DNA from 3 places in the Streptomyces thermoalcalitolerans genome. Region 3 is predicted to be linked to each of the others. Evidence: riboswitches for the same ligand, from Rfam matches in the RefSeq annotation. Region 3 holds a riboswitch; each other region holds the start of a gene.
The links. A riboswitch is a leader RNA that binds a small molecule or an ion and turns the genes downstream of it on or off. The one in region 3 is predicted to bind cyclic di-AMP.
Positions count from the first base shown of each region.

Region 1: it holds a riboswitch for cyclic di-AMP, as region 3 does, so the genes downstream of both, ABD224_RS23710 (NlpC/P60 family protein) here and ABD224_RS07040 (transglycosylase family protein) in region 3, are expected to answer to the same signal.
Region 2: it holds a riboswitch for cyclic di-AMP, as region 3 does, so the genes downstream of both, ABD224_RS05110 (transglycosylase SLT domain-containing protein) here and ABD224_RS07040 (transglycosylase family protein) in region 3, are expected to answer to the same signal.

Region 1 covers NZ_BAAAHG010000051.1:34,965-39,238, reverse strand. Annotated here, with positions in the region: gene ABD224_RS23720 (AI-2E family transporter) at 1-877, opposite strand, end outside; gene ABD224_RS23715 (SOS response-associated peptidase) at 1,096-1,842, opposite strand; cyclic di-AMP (ydaO/yuaA leader) riboswitch at 1,970-2,142, shown strand; gene ABD224_RS23710 (NlpC/P60 family protein) at 2,152-4,164, shown strand.
Region 2 covers NZ_BAAAHG010000005.1:55,937-60,210, reverse strand. Annotated here, with positions in the region: gene ABD224_RS05115 (polyprenyl synthetase family protein) at 535-1,545, opposite strand; cyclic di-AMP (ydaO/yuaA leader) riboswitch at 2,032-2,221, shown strand; gene ABD224_RS05110 (transglycosylase SLT domain-containing protein) at 2,225-2,719, shown strand; gene ABD224_RS05105 (HAD family hydrolase) at 2,713-3,588, opposite strand; gene ABD224_RS05100 (carboxylate--amine ligase) at 3,675-4,274, opposite strand, start outside.
Region 3 covers NZ_BAAAHG010000007.1:113,152-117,425, forward strand. Annotated here, with positions in the region: gene eno (phosphopyruvate hydratase) at 1-773, opposite strand, end outside; gene ABD224_RS07040 (transglycosylase family protein) at 1,043-1,792, opposite strand; cyclic di-AMP (ydaO/yuaA leader) riboswitch at 1,797-1,979, opposite strand; gene ABD224_RS07045 (transglycosylase family protein) at 2,237-3,115, opposite strand; gene ABD224_RS07050 (cytochrome P450 family protein) at 3,382-4,274, opposite strand, start outside.

The DNA.
Region 1 (4,274 bases), on a different contig from region 3:
CGAACGCGGCGAAGAACTCCAGCAGCGTCAGCGGCAGCGCGAGCGGGACGCGCAGCACCAGCAGAGCGACACCGACGAGGACGGCGTTGACGGCGGCCACGACGATGATGCCGCGGGTGTATCCGGAGAAGGCCCACCAGGCCGCCCGCCCCGCGCGGTCCCACACCGGCCGGGCCCCGCGGGGCAGCAGCTCGTCGCCGGCCCATCGCCAGAGTTCCTCCCCGGAGTGGATGAAGAAGACGGACAGGAAGAGGGCGAGGGCACCCGCCGTGACCAGTTCCACGAGCCGGCCGAGCCCGCTCAGGAGCGTGTCGAGCAGGCCGGCACGGTGGGTTGACAGATAGGACAGGGCCTGTTTCCACAGGTCGGTGAGTGTGCCCGGGCTGATCCGGAACGGCGGGCGCTCGAGCCATTGCTCGATCCGGTGGACGCCGCCGCCGAACTCGCCCGCCAGCTTCGCCCACTGCCCCGCCACCGTGTTGCCCACGAGGGCGAGAAGAGCGAGCAGGACGAGCAGGCTGCCGACCAGGGCCACGGCGACGCTGAGCGGCCGTGGCAGAAAGCGGTGCAGCAGGTCGGCCGCAGGGCGCAGGACCGCGGTGACGACCAGGGCCAGGAAGACGGCCACGGCGATGAGCTGGAAGCGGCCGAGGACGGTGAAGGCGCCGTAGACGACGATGCCGACGAGGATGATCCGCCAGGCGTAGGCGGCGGCGATGCGCAGCCAGGGGACCGTGCGCTCCGCCTTCGTGGCGGCGGGAGCGGGCCGGGCGCGCGGCGGGAGGCGTACGGAGTACGCCGGGCGGCTGCCCAGCACGGTGCCGCCCGCCCGGCGCCTGCGGCCCCGCTCGGGCACCGGACCGCCCGCATCCGCCACCGTGCCTCCCGTTGTTGACCGGCCGTCACCTCCGGACCGTCCTCACGCCGCCTGTGACGGTCGCGTCCAGAGCACGGTAAGGGCCGAGGGGGCGGGGACGCGGGTGCGGTTCGTCCGGTCGGGCGGTCGTCGGGGCATCGGGGGGAACGGATGCCCGTCCGGCGTACGGCGTCGCGCGAGGCGGGCCGGCACCGGTGGCCGACCGGTGGGCCGGCCGGTCACGGCGGGGGCTCCTCCAGCAGGGCGGGGCCCTTGTTGCGCACATTGTTGACGGCCGGGGAGACGGGCCGGGCTCCGAGGTGCCCGCCCGCCGGAGGGCTCAGCAGTTCCCGCAGCTCGTCGGGGTCCTGGTGACGGGGGTCGAGCCAGGCGTCGTAGTGCTCGGGATCGAGGGCGAGCGGCATGCGGGGGTGGATGCGGCCGGCGGCATCGGTGGCCTCGGTGGTGATGATGGTGCAGGTCGTCAGCCAGGCGGCGGGGTCGTCGTCCCGCTCCACCTCCGGGTCCCGCCAGTATTCGTACAGTCCGGCGAGCGCCATCAGCCGGCCGTCCTCGGGGCTGATGTAGTAGGGCTGCTTGCGGGTTTTGCCGGTTGTCCCGGACGGGACCTGCTGCCATTCGTAGAAGCCGTCGGCGGGCAGCAGGCAGCGGCGCCGGGCGAAGGCGCGGCGGAAGGCGGGCTTCTCGTGCACGGTCTCGGCCCGCGCGTTGATCAGCCGGGCGCCGATCCGCACGTCCTTCGCCCAGGGCGGGACCAGACCCCAGCGCAGCGGCCGCAGCTCCCTGCGCACGGAGGCGGCCTCCTCGCGGCTCTCCCGCGGGGCGCGTTCCAGTACGGCCCACACCCGGTTGGTCGGGGCGATGTTCCAGCTGGGCTCCAGTGCCTCCTCCGGACTCCACTCGGTGACCCCGAAGTGCCGGACCAGGTCCTCGGGGCTGCGGGTGGAGACGTAACGACCGCACATGGCCCTATCCAAGAAAGATCACATTTACGTATCGGACATATCGCACTTCAATCTTCACATGAGGCACACACGTTCGCTAAGTTGACGTCCAGGCCGCACGATTGCCTCCGGCGAGTCCCGTCGGATCGTGCGACCTCCGCCGAGTCCGGTACGCCCCACGGCATCCGGAGCCGGGGACCCGATCGGCATCGGGGTGAATCGGCTTCCCCGTCCCTTCGGACAGGAGCCGCGGGGCACGCCTTCCCAGAACATCCGCCCGAACCCGGCAGCTGACTCGGCGGGCGGCCTATGGTAAGGAGTGCGTCTTCCTTGGCGCCGGAACGACCGAGCGACGACAAACCCAGTCCCGCCGAGGTGCAGCAGCGGCTCAACAGCCTCTACGACCAGGCGGAGAGGGCCACGGGGAACCTCAATGCCACCCGCGTGATGAGCCAGAAGCAGCGTGCGCGGGGTGGTTCGGGGTCGCGGGGCGGTTCCCCGGAATCCGACCCGGCCCTCGAGCAGTTGACCAAGCGGTGGTTCGACGTGGCGCGCGCCCAGTTCGGCCCGATCGTTCCGGCGGCCCTGCCGCCCGACCGTATGCCGAGCCGCGCCGACTCCCGTACCGGAACGCCCGGCAAGCGTGCGGCGGACGCCCTGAAGGGACGGGGCCTGGAGGGCGGGTCGTCCCGGCTGGAGCTGACCGCAGGTCCGGCGCAGGCCGGGCCGGCACCCGCGCTCCCTGCCACCGCATCGGCCGCGCCGGCAGGGGAGTTGCCCATGGCGGCACCTGCCACCCCACCGGCCGCCCCCCTCGGGGAGCTGACCAGCCGGCCCATGCAGCCTCCCTCCACCGGAGCGGCGGACGCCCCCACCACCGGCACCATGGATCCTCAGTCCACTGGTTCCGTGCAGGCCCTCACCAGCCGGTCCATGCAGCCTCCGTCCACCGGTGCCACGGACACCTCCACCACCGGCTCCATGGGCGTCCTGCCCACCGGCACCATGGACCCCCAGACCACCGGCTCCATGCAAGCCCCCACCACCGGCACCATGGATCCTCAGTCCACTGGTTCCGTGCAGGCCCTCACCAGCCGGTCCATGCAGCCTCCCTCCACCGGAGCGGCGGACGCCCCCACCACCGGCACCATGGATCCTCAGTCCACTGGCTCCATGCAGGCCCTCACCAGCCGGTCCATGCAGCCTCCGTCCACCGGTGCCACGGACACCTCCACCACCGGCACCATGGGCGTCCTGCCCACCGGCACCATGGACCCCCAGACCACCGGCTCCATGCAAGCCCTCACCACCGGCACCATGGACCCCCAGACCACCGGCTCCATGCAAGCCCTCACCAGCCGGTCCATGCAACCCCCGTCCACCGGTTCCACGAACCCCCTGCCCACCAGCGGCATGGAACCCACCACAGGGATCGTCGAGGCACTGCCCCCTCGATCCACCGAACCCCAACCCACCGGCTCCATGGGCGTCCTGCCCACCGGCACCATGGACCCCCAGACCACCGGCTCCATGCAGGCCCTCACCAGCCGGTCCATGCAGCCGCAGTCCACCGGTTCCACGGGCGTCCTGCCCACCGGGCCGATCGAACCGCCGGCCGCCGGTCCTGCGCAGCCCGCTCCCGCTGCCGGGTCCGCGATGACGCCCCCGCCTGCGGCCGGGGCGCAGCCGCAGGCCCCCGGCACACCGCGCGCCTCGGTGGCCGGCCGTCGGCAGCCGGTGCAGAGGGCGTCCAAGGGCCAGTGGCAGACCAAGCTCACCCAGGCCCGCGAACTGCTGTCCCAGCAAGCCGCTCAGCAGGGAGCGGCACAGTGGCAGCAGCGCTCCACCGGGATGTTCGACACCACCCCGCCCCTGGACGGGAACTCGCTCTTCGACGCCAGTCAGGCCGCCGGCCAGGGAGCGGCCGGGGACACCGCGTCCGGCTCTCCCGGCGCCGCCGAGGCATCGGCCTCGGCCTCCTACGAGCGGAAGGGCGCCAAGGCGCTCGAGTTCGCCCGTGCGCAGATCGGCAAGCCGTGCGTATGGGGGGCGACCGGGCCGGACTCGTACGACTGCTCGAGCCTCATCCAGGCCGCCTGGCGGACCGCAGGGGTGGAACTCCCCCGCACAGCCACCGAGCAGGCCGGCTTCGGCACGCCGATCGAACTCGCCGACCTCCGGCCCGGAGACCTGATCTTCTTCTACAAGGAGGTCAACCACGTCGGTCTTTACGCCGGCGACAGCAAGATGGTCCATGCCCCGAGCCCGGGCGCGTCGATACGCGAGGAGTCGATCTTCTTCGCCGGCCCGCAGGCCATCCACAGTGCGGTGCGGCCCGCCTGAGCCCCTCAGGTCCTCCCTCGTCGGGCGGCTTGTCGCATGAGTCGCATGAATGGAGGCCTCCGTTCGAGGGGTGTTCTCACTCGATGCGGTGAGGCGCTGGAGTATGGCGC
Region 2 (4,274 bases), on a different contig from region 3:
TCTGACCAGATCAGCGGTGAGGAGGCGTCAGCCCCCGGAGCCAACTCGCCTACGCCTGCGGTATGACACGAGAAGGGCCGTGGCCCCGTCGTCCCGTAAGGGTAGGGGTGGTGGACGCCACCCGAATGGAGCAGCCGGACGGGTCGCATGATCGTGAACCGGCCGGGTTCACCGGACGTCTCCGGACACCTTCCGACCGGTTCGCCGGGAATAGTCCGTTTGGCTTGACTCGGCTTCTTCGTACCGCATCGCCCCGCTCCGGACCGATTCGGACCGATCCGGGCTGATCCGGGCTGATCCTTCCTGCTTCCGTCGGAGCTGACCGGGCCTCACCGGCCCCGGCCGGTCTAGGGGGTGTCGTTTGGATCAGGCCGGCTCCGATGGGCGGTGCCTGGTGACCGAGGTGAGCGGGGTTCGGTGCGTGCAGATGCAAGGCGGAGGAGGGAGCCGACGCGGAGCGTCGGCGAGTGACGACAACGCCGCAGATGGGCGTGCCGAACCCCGCGACCTGCGGCATGATCCAAACGACACCCCCTAACCGGCCCGGTGCACCACCGCGTCGCACAGGTCGATCAGCGCGGCCTTCGCGGTGCAGTCGCGCAGCGGGGCCAGCGCGGCCCGTGCCTCCTCGGCGTAGCGCACGGTGTCCCGGCGGGCCTGCTCCAGCGCCGGGTGCGTGCGCAGCGCCGCCAGCGCCTCGGCGTGCCGCGCGTCGTCGCTCAGGTCGGAGTCCAGCAGCTCGCACAGGGCGATGTCCTCGGCCAGCCCCATCCGCGCCGCGCGCTCGCGCAGCCGCAGCACCGGCAGGGTGGCGATGCCCTCACGCAGATCCGTGCCGGGCGTCTTGCCGGACTCGTGCGAGTCGGAGGCGATGTCCAGGACGTCGTCCGCGAGCTGGAAGGCGACGCCCAGCCGCTCGCCGTACTGCGTCAGCACGTCCACGACCGTCTCGTCGGCGCCGGACATCATCGCCCCGAACCGGCACGACACCGCCACCAGCGATCCGGTCTTGCCGCTCAGCACGTCCAGGTAGTGCTCGACCGGGTCCCGGCCGTCCTGCGGGCCCGCCGTCTCCAGGATCTGCCCGGTGACCAGCCGCTCGAACGCCACGGCCTGCACCCGGACCGCCTCCGGCCCGAGGTCGGCGAGGATCTGCGAGGCCCGGGCGAACAGGAAGTCACCGGTCAGGACCGCCACGGAATTGCCCCAGCGGGTGTTGGCGCTGGCCACCCCGCGGCGCACCGCGGCCTCGTCCATCACGTCGTCGTGGTACAGCGTCGCCAGGTGGGTCAGCTCCACGACCACGGCCGCCGGCACGACGCCCGGCGCGTACGGGTCGCCGAACTGCGCCGCGAGCATCACGAGCAGCGGCCGGAACCGCTTGCCGCCCGCCTTGACGAGGTGCTGGGCGGCTTCCGTGATGAACGGGACCTCGCTCTTGGTGGCCTCGAGCAGCCCTTCCTCGACGGCCGCCAGCCCGGCCTGGACATCGGCTTCGAGAGCCTTGTCCCGCACGTTCAGCCCGAATGGCCCGACGACGGTCACGAGGGGTCTCCTGTCTGCTGGTGTCAGCTGGCGGTCACGCAGTTTGTCGATAGGTCGCTGCCATCACTCGAGTCAGCGTATCCGGTCAAGTTTCGATCACCGATGGCGCCCACCGATACGAACCGGACGTCATCACCCGACGTGACCACCATCACGTCCCTCTTGCACGGCCTGCACGGACATTCCTTCGCAGTCCGATTCACCCTTATTTAGAACCTCAATTCCCTATTGAGGAAAATTGCTCCCCGCATTGCCGGACCGTGAATTAGGTCACTCACCCCTCTTCGCCCATTTCCTCACGACCCATACCCCTTTCTCCTTTGCCCGCACGCCAGTTGGGCCTTGGTTCACGCAAAGGATCAAGCACCTCATACACCTCTGATCAAGACCAATCAGGGCGATACATGAATCAGACCCTTGTTCCGGACATGTGCGCTCGCATACTTTCCCGGCCGACGGGCGGACGCCGAATCCTGCCGCCGCCCGTGAATCCATCGACCGAGTCACTCACGGCAGGAGCGGGGGACCCAGGTAAGCCGCCGGGCCGGGCGCCGTACGTCCTGTGGCGTACGCCGCACCGGAACGGCTCGGGGTGAAGCCGTGCCCTCGCGGCGCGGCCGGGCACCTCCCGGCCCGAACCCGACAGCTCACCTCGCAGGCGGCGGAGAGGAAATTCCCCATGTCTGCACAAGGTCAGCGCCACCGTTCCCGTGTCGCCCGTGCGGTCCGCGCCTTCGCCGTCACCGGCACGAGTGCCGCCGTTCTCGCCGCTCCGCTCCTCGGTACCACCGGTGCCTCCGCGGCGCCCTCGGCCGGCACGCCCACCACCGGAACGATCACGGGCGCCGGCTACCCGAACAACCTCGACGGCTGGATCCGGGCCTCCCTGGAGGTCATGCGGAAGCACGGCATCCCGGGCACCTACAAGGGCATCCACCGCAACATCATGCGCGAGTCCTCCGGCAACCCGCGGGCCATCAACCTCTGGGACTCCAACGCGGCCAAGGGAACCCCGTCCAAGGGGCTGCTGCAGGTCATCGAGCCGACCTTCAGGGCCTACCACGTCCCGGGCACCTCGTACGACATCTACGACCCGGTCGCGAACATCACCGCCGCCTGCAACTACGCGGCCAAGCGGTACGGCTCGATCGACAACGTCAACGGCCCCTACTGAGTCTCCACCGGCCCCCGGTCGAGCCCCTGCCGGCGCACATATGGGCCGGTCCGCTCCTCGGGCCGGTCAAACAACCGCTCGAGGACGACGGCGACGCCGTCGTCCTCGTTCGACAGCGTGATCTCGTCGGCCACCGCCTTGAGCTCGGGGTGGGCGTTGGCCATGGCGACCCCCCGGGCGGCCCACTGGAACATGGGGATGTCGTTGGGCATGTCGCCGAAGGCGAGGGCGTGCTCGCGGCCCAGTCCCAGGTATTCGGCGGCCAGTGCCAGCCCGGTCGCCTTGGTGATGCCGCACGGCTGGAGTTCGACGATCCCCGGGCCCGACATGGTGACCGTGGCCAGGGAGCCCACTACGCCGCGCGCCGCCGCCGCCAAGTCGTCGTCGGACAGCACGGGATGGCGCAGCAGCACCTTGCTGATGGGCTTGCCCCACAGCTCCTCGCGCCGGCCGACCCGCACGGAGGGCAGGGCCGGGTTCGGCATGCGGTATCCCGGCTCGATGAGCGTGAGCCCGTCGACGCCGTCCTGGTCGACGGCGGCGTACACCTCGCCCACCTCGGCCTCGATCTTGCCGAGCGCGACCTCGGCCAGCTCCCGGTCCAGGGTGACCGACCACAGCAGGCGGTTGGTCCCGGCGTCGTAGACCTGTGCGCCCTGACCGCACACCGCGAGCCCCGTGGTGCCCAGGGCGTCGAGCAGGGGCCGCACTCTCGGCGCCGGCCGTCCGGTCACCACGAGGTGCCGGGCACCGGCGGCCGCCACCCGCGCCAGCGCGGCGAGGGACCGTCCGGACAGGGTGTCGTCGCCGCGCAGCAGCGTTCCGTCCAGGTCAGTGGCGACAAGGGCATATGCGAGGGCAGGGGGCATGATCAGAGAATACGGATCCGCCGCGCCGGCGCCCCCGCGGGAGCCGGACGGACGGTCACGGGCACGGCCGTTCCGCCCGCCTCTCCTCAACTCCCCTTGCCGGCCGGGCGCTTCGGCACCCCGGGCGGGAAAGCGGCCGACCGGGTGCCGCCGTGGGACGTCCGGCCGGGCGCGGCAGGACGGCCGGCCCGCCCGGTCGCGCCCGTGCTGCCGCGGCGGTGGGTCCGCCACAGCTGGTAGAGGTGCTTCGCGCCGGGCCGCACACTCCGCGCGAGCATGGTGAGGAACGGCAGCGGGTCGTCGCCCGCGAACCAGGCCAGCTCCGTTCCGCTCGCCCTCGCCGGCGCGTGCGGCGTGGTGCGGCCGCCGCGGCGGTAGGCGAGCAGGGCGGGCAGGTCGACGTTCTCCACGACGAACCGGTGGCCCGCGCGCTGTTCCCCCTTCGGCACGGGACGCCCGGTCAGGTGGAGGTGCAGGGCACGCACGACGTCCACCCCCGACACGTTCTCGAACAGCCGGAACTGGGCGCCCATGCGCGGGTTGAAGTCGAGGAGCTTGTACTGCCCGTCGCGCCGGTCGAAGCGCAGGTCCAGGTCGACGATGCCGGTGTAGCCGATCCGTTTGACGAAACGCGCGGCGAGATCGGCGAGTTCCGGGTTGTCGACGACATACGCGTGCGCCGTCAT
Region 3 (4,274 bases):
CCCTCGAAGACGTAGGAGCCGTCCTTGTGGAACTCGGAGGCGGCGACGTCGAGGGCGAGGGCGATCTGCTCACCGGGGGTGTAGCCGGCCTCCTTGATCGCCTCGAGGATGAGGTCGAGGGCCTCGCGGTTGGAGCCGAGGTTCGGGGCGAAGCCGCCCTCGTCGCCGAGGCCGGTGGACAGGCCCTTGCTCTTCAGGACCTTCTTCAGGGTGTGGTAGACCTCGGCGCCCCAGCGCAGGGCCTCGGAGAAGGACTCCGCGCCGATCGGGGCGATCATGAACTCCTGGATGTCCACGTTGGAGTCGGCGTGCGAGCCGCCGTTCAGGATGTTCATCATCGGCACCGGCAGCAGGTGCGCGTTGGGGCCGCCCAGGTAGCGGAAGAGCGGCAGGTCGGACGCCTCGGCGGCGGCGTGCGCGACGGCAAGGGAGACTCCGAGGATGGCGTTGGCGCCCAGCGAGCCCTTGTTGTCGGTGGCGTCCAGGTCGAACATGGCCTGGTCGATCAGGCGCTGCTCGGTGGCGTCGTAGCCGACGAGCTCCGGGCCGATCTGCTCGATCACGGCGAGAACGGCCTTCTCGACACCCTTGCCCTGGTAGCGGTTGGGGTCGCCGTCGCGCAGCTCGATGGCCTCGAAGGCGCCGGTGGAGGCGCCGGACGGAACGGCGGCACGACCCGTGCTGCCGTCGTCGAGGCCGACCTCGACCTCGACCGTGGGGTTGCCTCGGGAGTCCAGGATTTCCCGGGCTACGACGACGTCGATGGACGGCACGAGCATCTCCTTCGTGGATATGACGCTTGAAGTGCGGGGCGTGTGGGTCTTTGCGCCTAGAGCCTATCCGTCCGGGGCCGCCGACCGGCCGACCGACCGTCCCTTGGACAGGCGGGGGCAGGCTGACGGTACCCTTTGTTTCCCTTCGGAACAAACAGGGGGACACACAGGGGGACGGAAACGAGCCCCGCCCCGGTGTGCACGGGGGACGACGCTCACCGGGGCGGGAGTCCGCGGGGACGGGGCCGGTCACCTCAGGTGCGGGCCGGTCACCTCAGGTGCAGCAGCTGGCCCGGGTAGATGAGGTCGGGGTCGTCGATGATGTCCTTGTTCAGCTCGAACAGCTTCGGCCAGCCGCCCCTGACGCCGTACCGCTCGGCGATGGCGCTGAGGGTGTCGCCGGGGACCACCTCGTACTCGCCGTCGCCCTTCTCGACCTTCTTGCCGGCCGGGGCGGTGACGGCCTTCTTCCGCGGGGCCTGCTTGTGAGGAGCCTGCTTGTGAGGAGCCTGCTTGTGCGGGGCCGGACGCGCCGCCGAGCGGTCGGCCCGCTGCTCGGCCGAGCGCTTGGTGGTGCCGCTCTTCGCGGAGCCGCCGGAGCCGCTGCCCTGGGAGCCGGCACCGGAAGAGGCGCCGCCGTTGTAGGGGGTGCGGGAGAGCACCTTGCCGCAGACCGGCCAGGCGCCCTTGCCCTGGACCGCGAGGACCTTCTCGGCGACGGCCATCTGCTGCTCCTTGGTGGCCAGGTCGGCGCGCGGGGCGTAGGCGGTGCCGCCGAACGCGGCCCAGGTGGAGGCGGCGAACTGCAGGCCGCCGTAGTAGCCGTTGCCGGTGTTGATGGACCAGTTGCCGCCGGACTCGCACCGGGCGACCGCCTCCCACTCGGAGGCGGTGGCGGCGGAGGCGTTGCCGGAGGCCAGCAGCGGCGCGGCGACGGCGGCGCCGGTGACGCCGGCGAGCCTGACGGCACGGGTGGGCCTGGACGGGCGACGGTGTCTGCCCTTGCCGGAGAACAGCATGACGGGATCCCCTCACCGACGCCTGCGAGGTGAGCTGTCGGGTTCGGGCCGGTTGGGTTGCCCGGCCGTGCTTCCCGCACAAGGCACGGCTTGCGCAGGGCACGGCTTCACCCCAAGCCGCTCCGTCAACAGTCCGCAGCGGCACTTACCTTGGGTCCCCCGCTCCTGCCCGCGGCGCTTGACGCGACGACCGTTCCCGGGCTGCCGGCGGCAGGATTCGGCGTTCGCGGCAGCCGGGGCTCGCGGTGGCGAGCGGTCATGACCGTAGACACGCGTTCTGCCGAATTCAAAGACGATCGGGGCTTGTGAGACTCATCCCACACTTTCACCGAAAAAGACATTCGACGAAAGTGCGGGCATGAACTCCTGCCCCTTTCAGGAGGTTTCGACAGGGATGTCCGGGATCTGACCGACGGTGAGGCCGGGCAGGCCGGCGCCGGCCGTCTACCGGCTCGCGCCGTACGGCACGCCCCAGCCGCCCTGGAGGCCGTAGTAGTCGGCGTTGGACTCGGGGGAGGAGCCGTAGTGGCCGGCAGTGGAGGGGGCGGCCGAGTTGGTGCGCACATCGTTGCCGCCGCCCGAGGCGGAGCCGCCGGCGTCGAGCGTGCCGGTGTCGACCAGTGCCGAATCGCCCTCGACGTACACGGGGCCGCCCGCGTAGCCCAATTCGGGAGCAATGGGAGGAAGGAAGCTGGGAAGTGCGGGAATGACCACCTTCTCCTCGGGCGAGGCCTCGGGCCCGGCCGGCTCCTTCTCCGTGCCGGACGGGGAGGCCGAGGAGGACGGCTGTGCCGGAGTCGCGCTCGGCGAGTTCGCCGGCTCGGGCGTAGTGGAGGGCGAAGCAGACGGAGTGGACGAATCAGGCGAGCTGGACGACTCGGGCGAATCACTCGCCCCCTGCGCGGGGTTGGACAGGCCGAGACCGCCCGACAGGGCGGGGGCGGGCGTTTCGGGCGAGGCGGAGGATCCGGACGTACCGTTCCCCACACCGGTGTCGACGTTCGCCGCGGCGGACTCCTTGACGAGCCCGGAGGCCGGCCCGCAGTTCGGCCAGGCCTCGGGGCCCCGGTCGGCGAGTATCTTCTCGGCCACGGCTATCTGCTGGGACCGGCTGGCCTGGTCGGCGCTCGGGGCGTAGTCGAGGCCGCCGTACTTCTCCCAGTCCTCCTGCGTGAACTGCAGCCCGCCGTAGTAGCCGTTGCCGCTGTTGGCGCTCCAGGAGCCGCCGCTCTCGCACTCCGCCACCTTGTCCCACGTGGTACCGTCCGCCGCGCTGGCGCCGGAGGCACCCATCAGCGGGATGGCGATGGCGGACCCGGTCACTCCGGCGGCGACGAGAAAAGCCGGAGCCTGACGGGGGCGACGATGACGACCATTCCCGGAGAGCATACGGAGCCCTTTCAACCGACAGCAGCGATCCCGAGGCGGCTCACCCGGCCGAGTGACCGCGACGTTGATGGGTGAAGGTAGCGGGTGTCGATCACTTGTCACAAGTCAATGCCGCGCAGATCACATGCAGATCACATAGTTGAGCACACGTCATCTTTGCGTGCGCCATGAGCGCGGTCACGCGGCCGGGGAGACCGTGATCACGGCCTCTTGTCCGCCTCTGTCCGGACGTGGGGGCGCGGAGTGAACCGCACGGGCAAGGTCCGCAGCCCTCGCATGATGAGCCCGCCGCGCCAGCGCACATCGCTTGGTTCCGCGTCGAGTTGAAGATCCGGGAGGCGGTTGAACAGGGTGGCGAGGGCGGTCCGGCCCTCCAGGCGGGCGAGCGGGGCGCCGAGGCAGTAGTGGATGCCGTGCCCGTACCCGAGGTGTTGATTGTCACGTCGGCCGAGGTCGAGGACATCGGGGTCGGTGAAGCGCTCCGGGTCCCGGTCGGCGGCGGCGAGGACGACGAGGACCGGGTCGCCGGGGGCGATCTCCTGCCCGCCGATGGTGAGCGGCCGGGTGGCGAAGCGCCAGGTGGCCATCTCCACGGGGCCGTCGTAACGCAGGAGTTCCTCCACCGCCGTCTCCAGCAGGTCCGTCTCCTGCCGGGCGAGGGAGGCCTGCAGCCGGTCGCGCTGCTCGGGGTGGGTGAGCAGGGCGTAGGTGCCGTTGCCGATGAGGTTGACGGTGGTCTCGAAGCCGGCGAAGAGAAGGATGAAGGCCATGGCGGCGGCCTCCTTCTCGGTGAGGTGCTCCCCGTGGTCGGAGGCGCGGATGAGACCGGAGATGAGGTCCTCGCCGGGGGCGGGTTCGGGAGGCAGCGCCTGGCGCTTGCGGTGGATGAGGTCGGCGAGATAGCCGCGCATCATCTGCACCGAGCGGGCCACTCCCCCGCGGGGCCCCTTTCCGTGCCGGATCATCATGCCCGCCCAGTCACGGAAGTCGTCCTGGTCCTCGCGCGGGACGCCGAGCATGTCGCAGATGGCGTAGATGGGCAGCGGGAAGGCGAACTCGTGGATGAGGTCGGCGGTGCCGCGCCCGGCGAAGG